One region of the Salegentibacter sp. BDJ18 genome, then DNA from elsewhere that is predicted to be linked to it. Evidence: riboswitches for the same ligand, from Rfam matches in the RefSeq annotation. Region 1 holds a riboswitch; the other holds the start of a gene.

What was found. A riboswitch is a leader RNA that binds a small molecule or an ion and turns the genes downstream of it on or off. The one in region 1 is predicted to bind thiamine pyrophosphate.
Region 2: it holds a riboswitch for thiamine pyrophosphate, as region 1 does, so the genes downstream of both, J0871_RS05605 (TonB-dependent receptor) here and pnuC (nicotinamide riboside transporter PnuC) in region 1, are expected to answer to the same signal.

Annotation. Positions count from the first base shown of each region.
Region 1 covers NZ_JAFLQX010000003.1:166,003-169,422, reverse strand. The annotation lists gene J0871_RS03260 (DUF1028 domain-containing protein) at 1-471, opposite strand, end outside; gene J0871_RS03255 (DUF2490 domain-containing protein) at 522-1,217, opposite strand; gene J0871_RS03250 (hypothetical protein) at 1,269-1,568, opposite strand; tRNA gene J0871_RS03245 (tRNA-Arg) at 1,689-1,760, shown strand; TPP riboswitch at 1,762-1,964, shown strand; gene pnuC (nicotinamide riboside transporter PnuC) at 2,020-2,625, shown strand; gene J0871_RS03235 (acyl-CoA dehydrogenase) at 2,594-3,420, shown strand, end outside.
Region 2 covers NZ_JAFLQX010000005.1:95,373-98,792, reverse strand. The annotation lists gene J0871_RS05605 (TonB-dependent receptor) at 1-1,314, opposite strand, end outside; TPP riboswitch at 1,428-1,522, opposite strand; gene J0871_RS05600 (ATP-binding protein) at 1,699-3,420, shown strand, end outside.

The sequences.
Region 1 (3,420 bases):
GGGAACAACTTTATCATTCAGCATCATATTAGCCTGGACTGAAAAATTATCTCCATTAAGATGTTCGGCTTCAGCTACACATTTTTCCCCGGTATATGCAGCATTATCGCCAGATTTTCCTAAAATGGCAAGCTGTCTAAATTCGCGACCTTCATCATTATTTATAAGACTTTCTACGGCTTCTTCAGGAGTATAACCTTCATCTAAAAGTTTGAGTCCCTGGGGGCCAAATGCGGGATTTACAAAAGATTGAGTAGCAACCACTCCAACCCCAGATTTCCCCCAGGCTACCAATGGACCCACCGAAAACCAGTGACTTTGAACGCCCACGGCCATTTCCCCGGTTTTTGCATCGCGCGCCACAATAGAATACGTGTGCGCGAAAGCGTCTCCGCTAATTTCAGAAGTTTGAGCTTTGGTATTTAAGGTTGAAATAAATATTAAAGCGAAAAAAAGTAAAAATTGCTTCATAATTCAGGTTTCTGATTAGAAGCTAAGATAACGAAACTCTGCTGAATTACTTAAAAAGTATGATGCAGGCTAAGCTGAATTTGTCCTTTGCTAACCGTATTAGTAGTTTGTGTCATATACCCTCCCTGGAGTTTAAGATTGTCTTTTAGGGCATAACCCAGGGCAGAATAGAACCGGTTACGGTCAAATAATTCTACACTTCTACCATCACCAATTTCGCGTTCACCGTTAATGAAGATCTCGTTATATAAGGCAAGATAAACAGCATTCTTGTTGAGGTTTTTCTGATTTAAAGGCACATTTAAAAATATATTATAGCGATAACGCGTTCTAAAATCCTGATTTTCTACCCAACGCTGTTCGTATCTAAAACGGTGCGTGAGGTAAAATCTATTGCTCAATTTATGCGGAAGTAAAGCCTCCTGATAAATCCTGCTTTCACCCGAAGTTTCGTTACCCTCGCCAAACTCACCGGAGGTAATATTTCCATATCCCAGGGTGAATTTTATATCGGTATTTTTTGGGGAATAGGTGAGTCCGCCACGAATAAGCAATTGTTCTAAATCACCGCCCAGATCCCAGTTTCTATATTGAATATCTCCCTGAAGTCCCCATTCACTTTCCCCAAAATTTGTATTCCAAAAATACATATACCAGGCGCCGGTTTGATCTTCATCAACTTGGGCATTGACAGAAAAAGACATAAATAAACTAAAAAGAACTGCGGAAAGGAGTGATTTTTTCATTTTTGCTTTTTCCGCAAATATAACATTCCGTAAGAAAAAAATAAGGATTTGCTATTCTTTCACTTCGGTAACCAGAATATAATCCGGACCACCATCTACAGGGTAACCTTCAATTTTTGCTCCTGAAATAGTAACTTCTTTCCCAACATATTCGTCTAAACTTACTTTTTCACTTTTTAGCGCATATAACTCGTCTTCAGTATTTAAAGTATGAGTGCCATATTGGTAGGAAGTTATACCCTGGCTTTCTATAGTTCCTTTAAGCTGCATATGTTCTTCAGAATTTTGCCTGTCACAATTTGTACTTAAAAAAATGAGCCCTGTAACCATGCTTAAAATAATAGCTTTCATAAAGATTGGGTTTAAAATATAAGTTTGATTAAAATTAATAAAAGCAAAGTAACCAGCTGAAGTTTTAAATTATAATATGATGAATTTCTGAAAACATTATTATTTTTGTCCCGCTTACAAGGCCTCATAGTTCAACGGATAGAATAAGAGTTTCCTAAACTTTAGATCCAGGTTCGATTCCTGGTGAGGCTACTTTATTGAAATGGGGTGCTTGCTATAAAGCGGGCTGAGATGATACCCAGGAGTTTACTCGATAATCGAGATTAAAACATTTAAAATGTTTTTTCTTGAATAAGAGATATTTTCCAAAAATGCCTTTTGGGGCTTGCCCCGAGGTTATTTACTCCAAACCTGATCCGGATAATGCCGGCGTAGGGATTTTCTAAGCATAGGTTGCATTACTGCAATTTTTAGCTATTTCATCACCTCATTTCATTGATAATTTAGAACAATGATAGAGGATTTCTTTACACAACTTACCTGGCAACAAGCCCTGGGAACCACTTTTGGAGTGGTGCAGGTGTTACTGGCACGAAAAAACAATATTCATAATTACTTATTCGGGATTGTTTCCATTCTTATTAGTCTGTTTGTAATGTACCGGTCTAAACTTTATGCCGATATAATTCTAAACCTTTATTATCTCGTAATGAGTATTTATGGTTGGTTTTACTGGAGATACGGAAAGAAAGAAGAAGAAACCCCCATTTCTTATTCCAGTAAATCTGAACACTTAAAAGCCCTGGGAATTGTATTGACCTGTTTTGCAATAATGAGTTACTGGCTTCGCTTCCATACAGATTCTGATGTTCCATTTTGGGATGCCGCGGTAAGCGGCTTTACCTGGGCGGGAATGTGGCTTATGGCTAAAAGAAAAATGGAGAACTGGATTTTTCTTAATATCAGCAATAGCATTGCTATTCCTTTACTTATTTATAAAGAATTATACATATATGCCGGCTTAACTATTTTCCTGTTTATTGTAGGAACTTCGGGGTATTTTAAATGGCGAAAAATTATAAAAAATGAAAAAAGAAAAGAGGCAGCAAGCGCTTAGAGAGCTATGTTTGGGCGTAGATATATTTCCTGAAGAAGTTTTAACCTGGATTGCCGTAGAAAATCTCTGGAATATTTGGGTGCCTAAGAAATATGGCGGACTGGAATTTACGCTTACCGAAGGGCTTTTAAAACTGCAGGAACTGGCCCGAATTGACGGTAGTCTTGGTTGGACGGTGACTTTATGCAGTGGCGCTAATTATTTTATAGGAAACCTGGAACCTGAAACTGCAGCACAGATTTTTAAAACTTCAAAACCTACTATTTTAGGAGGTAGTGGTGGCGTTTTTGGAACAGCTGAAAAAATTGGTGATGATTATAAAATTTCCGGAACCTGGCGTTATGCTACAGGCGCAAATTATTTAACCCATTTTACACTTAATGCTGAAATTTATGAAAATGGTAAAGCCTTATTAAATGAGGATGGCTCGCCTAAAATACGTTCGTTTATTTTACCTAAAAATGATGTGAAAATTGTTGAAGATTGGCACACGATGGGTTTAAAAGCTTCGGTTACGCATTCTTTTGAAGTAAAAAACGTTTTTGTTTCTAAACGCTTTAGTTTTATTTATAATGAATTTCACCAGCCGCAGGATATTTTTAAAATTCCGTTTTCAGTATTTGCCGATTTAACGCTTTGGGTTAATTATGTGGGAATGGCCCAGCATTTCCTGGAAGAAGCACGCAGTTTTATTTCTAAAAGTATTCTGGAAAACTTAGAAAAATGTATTGCTGTTTCTCAAGATGAAATTTCAGCATATTCTAAAACTATTGAAGATGAGATTGTAGCTGGAAA
Region 2 (3,420 bases), on a different contig from region 1:
CACATCCCAATCCTGATCCTGATAATTTAGACTGAAAACGCTTCCGAAGAAATGATTATCCAGCCATTTGGTTCCTACAAGATCTGAAGTGGTTACTTCTTCACCTTCGGCCTGAAAATTCTCCAGCCCAAATTCATTTAAAGTAGCGTCTTCTTCATATTCTTCATAATAACCGCGCCCGTAAGTATAATGAAAAGCAAGGTTAGAAGACCAGTTCTTGTTATACTCCTGATTCCACAATAACTGATAATGATCCTGCTTGTAATTATCGGTTTGATTATCGTAAAATTTAGTATTTCCTTCATCATCGGTATAAACCCCGGCGGGATTGTAAGTTCTATCATTTTCCAGAGTTTCAGCATCAATTCCGTACCAGGCCTGGTAAGTTCTTTCACTTCCGCCAAAAGTAATGGCTTTTACTAAGGTGTTTTCGTCTACATAAGTTCCTTGCAGAAAATAAGACTTTAAATCACTACTGGCACGATCTATATAGCCGTCACTTTTTATTTGAGAAGCTCGACCTGCAAATTCCCAATGATCGTCTATAAGCCCTGTACTGAATTTCACGGTGTGCTTGTGTGTATTAAAAGAACCGTAGCTATTGGCAATTTCTGCATTTGCTTCTTTGCTATAACCATCGGTTAAAATGTTTAGGCTGGCACCAAAAGCTCCTGCGCCATTTGTAGAAGTTCCCACCCCTCTTTGCAGTTGCAGATTTTCTACAGAAGAGGCAAAATCTCCAAGATTTACCCAAAAAGTTCCAAGACTTTCGGCATCGTTATAAGGAATTCCGTTTATGGTAACATTTGTACTGGTGGGGCCGCTACCTCTAACCCTAATCCCGGTATAACCCACACCTGCTCCAGCATCACTGGTAGTCACCACGTTTGGCATATAATTCATTAACACAGGAATATCCTGTCCCAGGTTTCTATCTTCAATCTCTTCGTTAGTAAGATTGCTGTAGGTTATTGGCGATTTTGCGCTTACCCGCACCGAAGAAAGAAAAACCTCGTCTAAAACCTCCTGTACATCGCTAAGATCTACATCCAGAGTTTTATCCTGATCCAGTTTTACTTTTAAGGTCTTTTGGTTTCCATAGGAAAATACCAGGTTGTACTCACCTTCTTCGAGCTTAAGCCTGTACCTTCCATTCTCATCGGTAGTGGTGCCATCGGCTGGTTCTACAGCATAAACTGCGACTCCTTCAACCGGAGTTTCGCCACGGGTGACTGTGCCCTGTAAAGTGTGAGTTTGAGCAACGGCTTGCAATGAAATTAAGCAGAGGCCGGTAAAAAATAATAAAGATTTCATTCGTAATAAATTATTTACGAATAAAAGGGGCTATTATTCTTTGGTTAAAATTAGATAAAAAAAATCCTGAAATTGCCCACCGGTGTTTTGGCATTTTCAGGAGTAACATACGTTTGCGCTACTTGCGCGTGTCCCTTGGCAGCATTACCTGCCCAGGTTCTTTGGGTATGATCTCAGCCACACTTAAGTGGCACCCCTTTGAGATTTGCGGCAAATGTATAAAGCTTTTATGGAATTCCCATAATTTTTGAACCAATAATTAAGCCCTATAAACCATTAGCTTAGCAAAGGGCTTAAAATTTAAACAGGTACAAAAATTCTAAGATCCAGGATTATGCTATTTTCATTTCGTTTAAATGGTGTAATTTTGGTGGTAACAATTTTATGCGAAACACAAAGCAGTCAATAACTTATAAAGTGATTGGCGGATATCTTTTGATAGCCGCTCTGGCAGCCCTTGCCGTATGGTTTGTATGGAAACAGGTGGTTGCTTTTAGTGAAATTTCAGAAAATAACAGTAACAATAATGAGCAATTATTTCTGCTAAGTGATATTACTACCAGTCTTTTTGAAACCGAAAATTTAAGCAGGCAGCTTATTCAAACCGGAAATGAAGCCGATTTGGAAAAGTATCAACTTCAAATAGACAGCATTCAACTTGATATCCAAAATTTAAAAAATAGCTATTCTGATAATTCTATGAAAAATGAATTAGACAGCATTGCTGAATTGCTTTCAGACAAAACCTCCAACCTCCAGGAACTTTACAAGTTAAGGGAGCAGCAACGTAACCAAAATTATTATTCACAGGTTTTAAATGAACTTAGAAAAGTAGACCCTTCTTTTAACGACTACAATTACAGGCAACGTTTCTCCAACCTGGAACCGCACCAGCGCAGGTTATTAATTAGGTTGCTGGAATATTCCCGGGAAGATAACGCTGAACAACTCACGAACCGCACCGCCGATTCTATTATTGGTTCGGTTAGAAATGTACTAAGCCAATTGGAGATTGCCAATAGGAGGTTTCAAAACACGGTAGACGAAAAGGAACAGCAATTCCTTGAAAACGATATGATTATTAACCAGCAGCTAAGACGTTTGCTTGGAAAAATTGAGCAGGAAGAACGGGAAGCATCTATACAACGCGCCAAAATCTCTCAAAATATGATTGAAGAAAGTTCGCAAATCTTCCTTATCGCAGGAATTGTGAGTTTCTTAATTATTTTGCTGTCTCTTATTTTTATAATTCAGGATATTACTAAAAGTCAGCAATACCGAAGAGAATTAGAAGAAGCCAAAGATTTTGCTGAAAGTTTGCTAAAGAAACGTGAGCAATTTATGGCCGCAATTACCCACGATTTACGCTCACCACTAAACACACTTATTGGCTACACAGATCTAATTGAAAAATCTTCGCTAAATAGCAAGCAGTCGCATTATATGGATCAGGTGAAGAAATCCTCTCATTTTATTCTGCATTTAGTAAACGATTTATTGGATCTTTCTAAGCTTGAAGCCGGTAAAATGACTGTGGAAAAACTTCCTTTTAACCCCGCAAAACTTATAAGAGACACCGTTTATAACTCTTTGCCGGCCACAAAGAATGAAAAGGTGGAGGTGATTTTTGAAGCTTCAGAAGAAACCGATACCCAGGTGCTTAGTGATCCCTTTAGAATAAAACAAATTATCGCCAACCTCATCACTAATGCCTGTAAATTTACCCACGAAGGAGAAATAAGAGTAGGTATTCATCTTAAAAAAGAAATTGAAGATAGCTATTGTCTAATTATTTCGGTAAAAGACACCGGGATAGGAATTTCCAAAGAAAAACAGGAGGAGATTTTTGAAGAATTTTCACAGGAAAATACGAAAATTGAAAAAGCATATGGCGGTACCGGCTTGGGACTTACTATCACAAAAAGTCTTACCGAATTACTAAAAGGTGATCTAAAGCTTGAAAGTGAACAGGGAGAAGGTAGTGAATTTACAGTTTTTATTCCCGTTAGAAAACTTCCTGTTGAGGCAACAATAACTGCAGAAGTATCAATTTCAGAAATGCCAGACCTAAGCGGTAAAACAGCACTTATTGTTGATGATGAACCA